3 regions of the Arthrobacter sp. 9MFCol3.1 genome follow, and region 2 is predicted to be linked to each of the others. Evidence: predicted binding sites of a transcription regulator. Region 2 holds the regulator's gene; each other region holds the start of a gene.
The links. The regulator LexA, encoded in region 2, represses DNA repair genes until DNA is damaged. The targets are predictions, from matches to a motif close to TCGAACANNTGTTCGA.
Positions count from the first base shown of each region.

Region 1: ruvA (Holliday junction branch migration protein RuvA) is a predicted target of LexA. The motif match lies at 1,425-1,440, and genes of this name have one in related genera.
Region 3: C560_RS0100065 (LexA family protein) is a predicted target of LexA. The motif match lies at 1,400-1,415, and genes of this name have one in related genera.

Region 1 is NZ_JIBJ01000004.1:285,942-289,192, forward strand. Features, by position in the region: gene pdxT (pyridoxal 5'-phosphate synthase glutaminase subunit PdxT) at 1-1, shown strand, start outside; gene C560_RS0104125 (YebC/PmpR family DNA-binding transcriptional regulator) at 5-760, shown strand; gene ruvC (crossover junction endodeoxyribonuclease RuvC) at 809-1,387, shown strand; gene ruvA (Holliday junction branch migration protein RuvA) at 1,513-2,157, shown strand; gene ruvB (Holliday junction branch migration DNA helicase RuvB) at 2,150-3,251, shown strand, end outside.
Region 2 is NZ_JIBJ01000009.1:114,882-118,132, forward strand. Features, by position in the region: gene C560_RS0111545 (ATP-dependent DNA helicase) at 1-1,177, shown strand, start outside; gene lexA (transcriptional repressor LexA) at 1,285-2,034, opposite strand; gene C560_RS24090 (LysM peptidoglycan-binding domain-containing protein) at 2,395-3,000, shown strand; gene C560_RS0111560 (histidinol-phosphate transaminase) at 3,069-3,251, shown strand, end outside.
Region 3 is NZ_JIBJ01000003.1:13,970-17,220, forward strand. Features, by position in the region: gene C560_RS20760 (glycoside hydrolase family 15 protein) at 1-188, opposite strand, end outside; gene C560_RS22815 (hypothetical protein) at 244-390, shown strand; gene C560_RS0100055 (dihydrofolate reductase family protein) at 490-1,080, shown strand; gene C560_RS23165 (hypothetical protein) at 1,106-1,261, opposite strand; gene C560_RS0100065 (LexA family protein) at 1,429-1,860, shown strand; gene C560_RS0100070 (Y-family DNA polymerase) at 1,869-3,167, shown strand; gene C560_RS0100075 (hypothetical protein) at 3,210-3,251, shown strand, end outside.

The DNA.
Region 1 (3,251 bases), on a different contig from region 2:
AAGCATGTCAGGCCACTCCAAATGGGCGACGACCAAGCACAAGAAGGCCATCCTTGATAGCCGCCGGGCCAAGTCGTTCGCCAAGCTGATCAAGAACATCGAAGTCGCGGCGCGCATGGGCGGCCCTGACCTCTCCGGCAACCCCAGCCTGGAACTGGCCGTCACCAAGGCCAAGAAGACGTCGGTGCCCGCTGACAATATCGACCGCGCCATCAAGCGCGGCGCCGGGCTCACCGGCGAGGTCGTCGACTACACGGAAATCATGTACGAGTGCCGCGGCCCGCAGGGTTCCGCGCTGCTGATCGAGTGCCTCACGGACAACAAGAACCGTGCCGCCTCCGAGGTCCGGCTCGCCATCTCCCGCAACGGCGGCACGATCGCCGATCCCGGCTCCGTCAGCTACCTCTTCTCCCGCAAGGGCGTCGTTTCGCTGCCGAAGAACGGCCTCAGCGAGGACGACGTCCTGATGGCAGTCCTCGACGCCGGGGCAGAGGAAGTCAAGGACAACGGCGACAGCTTCGAGATCCACTCCGAGCCGACCGACCTGCAGGCCATCCGCGATGCCCTCAAGGAAGCCGGCATCGAGTACGACACCGACGAGGCCGAGTTTGTGCCGTCCATGCAGGTGCCGCTGGACCTCGACGCCGCCAAGAAGTTCATGAAGCTCGTGGACGCCCTGGAAGAGCTCGACGACGTCCAGAACGTCTACAGCAACGCCGACCTCAGCGACGAAGTGCAGGCCGCACTGGAAGCTGAGTGACGCGCTCACCTCGCCGAGACGTTGAGGCCCGGTCTTGACGGCCCAAGCGTGACGCTGCGCGTGTTGGGGGTTGACCCGGGCCTCACCCGTTGCGGGATCGGCGTCGTCGACGTCGAGCGGAACCGGCGGGCCACCATGGTGGCCTTCGGCGTCGTGGGAACTTCCCCCGAGGAGAGCCTGGACCAGCGGCTGCTGGTCATCGCCACATCCATCGATGAGTGGCTGGACAAGTACGAGCCGCACGTCCTCGCCGTGGAACGGGTCTTTTCCCAGCTCAACGTCAGCACGGTCATGGGGGTGGCGCAGGCCTCCGGCGTGGTGATTGCGGCCGCCGCGCGCCGTGGCATCCCGGTGGCGCTGCACACCCCGTCGGAGGTCAAGGCCGCCGTGACGGGAAGCGGGACCTCGAACAAGGACGCCGTCACCAAGCTGGTGACCAAGATCCTCCGGCTGGACGCGCCCCCGCGCCCGGCCGACGCCGCCGACGCCCTCGCGTTGGCCATCACCCATGCCTGGCGGGCCGGCAGCGGCGCCGCCGTCTCGACGACGGGGCCGGGCAGCCAGGCCCTCACTCCGGCGCAGCGGGCGTGGGCGGACGCGGAGGCAAAAGCGCGCCGTGCGCGCTGAATGTCCGGCCGTGGCGCCGCGGAGCTTGGTAGGGTATTCGTAGATATGTTCGGATAGCCGGCGTGCCGGGCCGTACTTTCTTCAATCCCCCAGTTACAGACGTCAGTTAGACCAGGAGCCCGGCCTTGATCAGTTTTCTTCGCGGAACCGTTGCGCATGTTGGCCTGTCCTCCGCCGTGATCGACCTCAACGGCGCCGGCATGAGCGTCAACGCCACACCGCAGACCCTCAGCGGCCTCCGGGTGGGTGAAGGGGGAAAGCTGTTCACGTCCCTGATCGTGCGGGAGGACTCGCTGACCCTGTTCGGCTTCGCGAGCGATGACGAGCGCGAGGTGTTTGACGTGCTGCTCAGCGTCAGCGGCGTCGGTCCCCGCCTCGCCCTGGCTGTGCTGGCCGTCCACGAGCCGGAAGCCATCCGGGTGGCCGCACACTCCGGCGACGGCAAGGCCTTCACGAAGGTCCCCGGCATCGGACCGAAGGTGGCCGGCCGGATCGTGCTCGAACTCGCCGGCAAGCTTGTGCCGCACGGCACTGCCGGCGCGCCCGTGGCGGCCGTGTCCGCGGAATCAGTCTGGAAGCCGCAGGTGGTGGCCGCGATGACTAGCCTGGGCTGGTCCGAAAAGGATGCCACGGCCAGCATCGACAAGTCCCTGGCTGATTCCCCGGACCTTGCCGCCAACGGCAATGTGGCGGAGATTCTCCGCGCGACGCTGCGCTGGCTGGGCCAGGACGGCGCCCGCGCCGGAAACCGGGTAGGCGCGCGTGGCTGAGCCGTCGATCGTCGCCGGGGGAGAGGAGCCGGAGGAGCGGGTCATCGAAGCCGCCCTGCGGCCCAAGAACCTGCACGACTTCGTGGGCCAGCACCGGGTCCGCAAGCAGCTCTCCCTCGTCCTGGAGGCCTCGCGCATGCGTGGCCGCAGCGCGGACCACGTGCTGCTCTCGGGCCCTCCCGGCCTGGGCAAGACCACCCTGTCCATGATCATCGCGGCCGAAATGAACGTCCCGCTGCGGATCAGCAGCGGCCCGGCCATCCAGCACGCGGGTGACCTCGCGGCCATCCTTTCCTCGCTCTCCGAGGGCGAGGTCCTGTTCCTGGATGAAATCCACCGCATGTCCCGGCCGGCCGAGGAAATGCTGTACATGGCGATGGAGGATTTCCGCGTCGATATCGTCGTCGGCAAGGGCGCCGGCGCCACGGCCATTCCGCTGGAGCTGCCGCCCTTCACCCTCGTCGGCGCCACCACGCGGGCGGGCCTCCTTCCCGGGCCGCTGCGGGACCGCTTCGGTTTCACCGGCCACCTTGAGTTTTACTCCGTCGAGGAGCTGGAACTGGTCCTGCGCCGTTCCGCCGGCCTGCTGGACCTGAAGGTCAATTCCGCCGGATTCAGCGAGATCGCCGGCCGGTCCCGGGGCACGCCGCGCATCGCCAACCGGCTCCTGCGCCGCGTCCGGGACTGGGCGCTCGTGCACGGCATTGAGCAAATCGATGCGCGGGCGGCGTCTGCGGCCCTGGACATGTATGAGGTGGACAAGCGCGGCCTGGACCGGCTGGACCGTGCCGTTCTCGAGGCCCTCATTACCAAGTTCGGCGGCGGGCCGGTCGGCCTGTCCACGCTCGCGATCGCCGTCGGCGAGGAAACGGAGACCGTGGAAACGGTCGCCGAGCCCTATCTGGTGCGGGAGGGACTGCTGGGCCGGACGCCGCGCGGCCGCATTGCCCTGGCGCCGGCATGGACGCACCTGGGCTTCGCCGTTCCGGCCGGCGCCTTCGGCCAGGACCCGCTCGAGCTGTTCCAGGCCGACGAGCTGGGCCAGAGCCCGATGGGCGGGCCCGGCGGGGACCTTGGCGAAGAAACCGATCCTC
Region 2 (3,251 bases):
GCACACGGGCATCACCGTGGATGCGCTGAATAATGCCGCCGCCCACCTGGAGCTGGCCATCGACGGCGTCCCCAGCGGGCTGATGCCCAATGGCCTGAACAGCGAGCAGTTGGACTGCATCGATCAGCTGCGCGACGCGTGCCGCGCCGCCCTGTCCGATTCCAAGGGGGACAGCTCCGCGACGGCCGACGGCGGACGCCAGCTGGCCCGTTCACGCCTCATGGTCATCCTGGAACTCTGTGAACGCCTCCTGGCTGCGCGCGAAAACCGCGAAGTCGTGTGGTTCTCCCGCAACAGCAGCTTCGACCCGGCGCAGGGCTACTCACAGCCGGACGAGAGCGCGCCGGCCTTGATCAATGTTGCCCCGCTGAGCGTCGCAGGACGGTTGCGCGAAGGCCTGTTCGCGGACCACACCGTCATCTTGACCTCGGCCACACTGGCCATCGGCGCTGCCTTCGAACCCGCCGCCGGGGGCCTGGGCCTGGTTGGCAACGGCGCCCCGAGCTGGACCGGCGTCGACGTCGGATCCCCGTTCGACTACCCGAAGCAGGGCATCCTCTACGTCGCCCGGCACCTGCCCAAACCCGGCCGCGGAACGTCCCCGGAGGCTTTGGACGAACTCGAGAAGCTGATCCGCGCGTCCGGCGGCGGTGCGCTGTGCCTGTTCTCCTCGCGGCGTGCGGCCGAGGAAGCAGCCGAGGCCATGCGGCCCCGGCTGGGCCTCAGCATCCTGTGCCAGGGGGAGTCGACCATGACGGCGCTCGTGCGGCAGTTCGCCGACGAGCCCGACACGTGTTTGTTCGGCACCATGTCCCTCTGGCAGGGCGTCGACGTCCCTGGCGTGTCCTGCCGGTTGGTGGTCATCGACCGGATTCCCTTCCCGCGGCCGGACGACCCGCTGATGACGGCACGTTCGCGGGCCGTGGCCCAGGCCGGCGGCAATGGCTTCATGGCCGTCTCTGCCACGCATGCAGCCATCCGCCTCGCGCAGGGCGCCGGACGGCTGATCCGTTCGACCTCGGATAAGGGCGTGGTGGCAGTGCTGGATTCGCGGCTCTCCACGGAGCGCTACGGCGGCTTCCTGCGCGCCGCGCTGCCGCCGTTCTGGCCCACCACCGATTCGTCGATAGCCATGGCGGCCCTGAAGCGCCTGGCGAAAGACTCCGCGAAAGACTAAATCCCAGGCCGGGCCGCCACCCTGCGCCGGAACTCCGCACGGGGTGGCCGCTACTGGCGGCCTGGCCCCGGATGGCTAAGGGGAGCGCAGCTTAGAGGGAACGCGGTTTAGAGGGAGCGCAGTACCGAGACGACCTTGCCCATGATGACGGCGTGGTCGCCGAGGATGGGCTCGTACTGGGTGTTTTGCGGCAGCAGCCAGGTGTGGCCGTCCCGCTGGCGGAATGTCTTGACCGTGGCTTCGTCGTCCAGCAGGGCGGCAACGATGTCGCCGTTCAGGGCATCACCCTGGCGGCGGACAACCACCCAGTCGCCGTCGCAGATGGCGGCGTCGATCATTGAATCGCCAGCGACCTTGAGCATGAAGAGTTCGCCATGGCCCACGAGCTGGCGGGGCAGCGGCATGACGTCCTCCACCACCTGGTCCGCGAGAATCGGCCCGCCGGCGGCGATGCGTCCGACGAACGGCACCATTGCCGTGTCAGTGGCGCTGGCGAGCTCGGTTACCGACAGGCCGCCCACGGCCCGCAAGGGACTGGATTTCTCGATCCCCGATATCGGCGTGGTCCCCTCGTCCAGGGTCAGCGGCATGAGCACTTCCATGGCCCGGGGCCGCTTCGGATCACGCCGCAGGTAGCCAAGCTTCTCAAGCTGGGAGAGCTGGTGGGTCACGCTCGAGAGGCTGGCGAGACCGACGGTGTCGCCGATCTCGCGCATCGACGGCGGGTAGCCCTTGTCCGTGACGGACCGCTGGATGGTCTCCAGGATTTTCTTTTGCCGGACGGTGAGGCTCTTGGGGGCCCGGGCGGGCTGCGGGCTCCGTGGGGTGGCCCTGCCGCCGGTGGCTTGTGCTGCCATGTTCGCCAATGCCTTTCCGTTGCGCCCGGCTGCCGTGGCTGCTGTCACCGGGAACTTCCGGCCTGAAATGTCAGACCCTGCTGATCAACTACGAATGAATTCCCTCAGGGAGTTCAAAGTGGTTGTCCTGTCCCTCAAAAATAGGCCAGCCGCAGACCTTTTTCAAACATTTGTTCTAGCGAGTCTCGACATCGTTCGTTAGTAAGTGCTAAAACAGAACAAGCAAGATTCGAATATGTGTTCGATTTCGCTGATCTGGGTTCGCAAGCGATGTTCGGTTCTATGTTCGAAGGTTCGGCCGGTTGGCGGCGAGTACGTGAGTACGCCGGGCGGCAACTATGGTCCAGGAGGGCTCAGTTCATGTCAGTTTCAAGCGCGTTTCACGGCACTAGCATTCAGGGCATCACGACCGGCCGCCGAGGTGTTGTTCCGGGCGGCGCGGCGGATCGCCGCAGCATCGGACACGGCAGCATCGGACACGGCAGCATCGGACACAGTGGCATCGAACACGGCGACATCAGCCAAAGCGGCATGGGCCAGGACAGTTCCCGTTACGGCAACGTCTACCCGCTCAATGCCAGGCGCCGCACGGCCGCGACGCCGCAGGCGCCCCAAGGGGCCATGGGCGCGGTTTCCGGCGGCCGGCCGAAGCAGCCGCCGCTGCGGCTCACCCGGCGCGGACGCTTCGTCTTTTTCGGTGTCCCCCTGATCCTGCTGGCTGCGTTCATCCTGTCCTTCAGCGGATTCCTCAACGCTCCCGCCAAGGCGGCAGATTCCGCGGACCAGCTCTCGGTGACGCCGACCGTTTCCGTCACAGTGCAGCCGGGGGAGTCCCTTTGGGCCATTGCGGGGTCGGTGGCTCCGGAGCGCGATCCCCGCGACGTCGTGGCCGACATCGTGCAGCTGAACAATCTGGACGCCGCGGGTGTCATGCCGGGCCAGCAGCTGTTCGTCCCGTCCAAGTAACCTCCCCCAGATGCCGTCGCAGGCGTCACAGTTTCAGCGCCCGTCCCGCTACCACTTAAACTGGTCACGTGACTGACCAGCTTGAGCGCCTCAACCGACTGCCCCTCCGAACCAATCTGCGTGGCCTGCGTCCGTATGGCGCGCCGCAGCTGGACGTCCCCATCCTGCTCAACGTCAACGAGAACACCCATGGGGTCCCGGCCGATGTCCGCGCCGCGATCACCGAGGCCGTGAGCGCCGCCGCTGCCGGA
Region 3 (3,251 bases), on a different contig from region 2:
GTCGAGAACACACTCGGTGAGTCGTGACGCGGCACGCACATCCACTCGACCTGCCCGCTCGATGCAATCAAGCAGTTGGCCTCACAGTCAGACAAAAACCCATAGTCGGCGATCGGCGGATACGGGCTCGTGCCGGTCCCGGGCCGCCGCCTCCCCTCTGCCCCTGACCGGGCGTCGATCCTCACCACCCCAGTATGTTCCCCTCAGAGTAAGTTGAGAATCCCTGTCGGCTCCGTCATTCGGATGGATCGACAGGCGGTCGTCGACCGGCTGGCCGCGGACGGCTACGGGCTGGTCGGCGACATCGGCCAGTACGAGCACATCTGGCGCATGGCCTATGTGCGCGGTCCGGAGGGGATCATCGTGTCCCTGGCCGAGCGGATCGGCTGACCTGCCCTCACCCGCGCAAACCGGAGTCTTCCAAACCGACTGGCATGCCTGCCGCATAGGTCCTGTCGGTGCCCCGCCGAGTGGTGACATGATGGGCGCATGAGCCGCGTCACGTGCGATCTGACCATCTCCCTCGACGGATTCGTCGCCGGTCCGAACCAAAGCATGACGGAACCCCTGGGCGAGGGCGGGGAGCTCCTGCACAGGTGGATGTTTGAGGAAGCCGAGTCCAACGCAGCCGAGCTCGAAGGCATCCTCGCGGCCGGCGCCTACATCATGGGCCGGAACATGTACGCCGGTCCCGGGGCATGGGATGAGCAATGGCGGGGATGGTGGGGAGAGGAACCGCCCTATCACGCACCTGTGTTCGTTCTTACCCATCACCCCCGCGAACCCCTGGAGATGGAGGGCGGCACGACGTTCAACTTCGTGGCCGATGGGATCGAATCGGCGCTGGCCCAGGCGCGGAAGGCCGCTGGCAGCAAGGACGTGGCCATAGCCGGCGGAGCGCAGACCGCCCGACAATTCCTTTCGGCGGGGCTGATCGACGAGCTGCGGCTCCACATTGCGCCCATAGTGCTGGGTGCGGGCGAACGGCTGCTGGACGGCGTGACGGACCTCAAGCTTGAGCCGACGGACGTGAGCGGTTCCAGCCTCGTCACCCACGTGCGCTATCGGGTAGTCCGCTGACAAGCTGACCCTGAGTCCTCGGACGTCACTCGGCGGACGCTGCGGAGCCGTCGCACGGGTAGTGGAGCAGAACGACGCCGTTGCCGAACGGCCGCGTCCCCTTGAGCCTGAGGTTCGTCCGGACATCCGCGGCCTCGAACAGCGGCCGGCCCTGCCCCAGGACCACGGGCTGGACGAGGATTCTGACGCCAACCGCCGCGTCGCTTCGAGAGAGTGCCCGGGCGCCGGTTGGACGTCAGGGGGCCCGCAAAGAGCCACTGAGCGTTTGCAATGGGGCAGAGTCCATCTTTTGTCGGCCCATCCGGCTACACTGAATATATCGAACATATATTCGAATAAGGGTGTGTTGTGGGCGTTGTTGTGGGTCCCCGCGTGATAGATGCGGGCATGTCGTTGTTGTCGGTGCTGATCTCGCCGGTCCCCGTCGCGGCCGGGTATCCATCGCCGGCGCAGGACTACTTTGATGGGCGGATCGACCTGAACGAGCACCTGATCAAGGACATCACCAGCACCTACGTCGTGCGGGTCTCAGGAGACTCGATGGAACGCGCCGGCATCAGCGACGGCGATGAACTGATCGTGAACAGGGCCCTGGAACCCAAGGACGGGTCCGTAGTCATCGCCGTCCTGGACGGGGAATTGACCATCAAGCGGCTCCGGGTCACGGCCGCCGGCGTCGTGCTGCAGGCGGAGAATCCGGCGTACCCGGACATCCGGGTGCCATCCTTGTCAGATCTGGTCATCTGGGGCGTCGCGACCCGCTGCCTGCACCATGTTTGAGGCACACCATGTCTAAGCCCGCCCCGATGCGGCGGATGCCGCAGATCGCGCACGTGGACGTGAACTGCTTCTACGCCTCGGCCGAGCGGGCATTCGACCCGTCCCTCGAAGGCCGGCCCGTCGTCGTCCTGTCCAACAACGACGGCTGCGCCGTCACCCGGTCCCCGGAAGCCAAGGCCCTCGGCATCACCCTGGGTGAGCCGTGGTTCAAACTCGCCCCGCGGGCCCAGGAATGGGGGCTCGTTGCGCTATCCAGCAACTACGAGCTCTATGGGGACATCAGCGCCCGGGTGATGGAACTGCTCGGCCGCTACAGCGCCTGGCTGGAGGTCTACAGCATCGACGAGGCCTTCCTCGGCGTCAAAGGCGCGCCGGAGGACCTGCTGGCCCTGGGCCAGACCATGAAGGCAGCCGTGCGGCGGAACGTCGGGGTTCCGGTCTGCGTCGGGATCGCCGGGACCAAGACCCTGGCGAAACTGGCCAACAAATGGGCCAAGCACAACCCCGCCTTCGACGGCGTCTGCCACTGGGACTCCGTGCCCGCCGCCGCCCGGGAAGCGCTCATGGGCCGGCTGTCCGTGATCGAGATCTGGGGCGTCGCGGCGCGGCTGACCAAACGCCTCAACGCCCTAGGGCTCCATTCGATCCTTGACCTGTCCCGGGCCGACCCGGTGATGATCCGGGACCGCTTCTCCGTGGTCATGATGCGCACCGTCCTGGAACTGCAGGGCACCCCGTGCATCCCGATGGAGGAAGAACGGATCGGCCGGGACCAGCTCATCTTTTCGCGTTCCTTCGCCACCCCCATCTCCACCGCCGCCGGCATGCGGCAGGTCATGAGCGTCTACGGCCAGCAGGCCTCGGCCCGGCTGGCCAAACACGGCCTCCAGGCCAAGGTCCTCACCGCCTTCGCCGGCACCTCGCACTTCAACCCGAACGACGCTTCCTACCCGTCGGTGTGCGTGCCGCTGCCGATGCCCACCGCCGATCCCGTCCTGCTCACCCGGGCCGCCCGCGCGCTCCTCCCCCACATCCACGAAGGCATCAAGTACGCCCGGGCCGGCATCATGGTCACCGACCTGCGGCCCACCGGCAACCAGGCGCCGCTGGCCCTGTTCGAAAACCCGCACGAGGAACGCCGCATCGGAACACTCCTGGAAGACGTGACTCGCCGGTACGGGCGCGGCTCCATCGGCCTCGGCCACGCCGGCATACGGGGCGGGCCGGACTGGACCATGAAACGGGACATGCTCTCCCCCCGCTACACCACCCACTGGGACGAACTCCCCCTCGTCAAAGCCGCCTAAGACCAGCACACCCCCGCAGCACCGCACCACGAAGGACCCCCCATGACCCTCAGTTCCGAAATCCCCGTACGAACCCTTGACCTT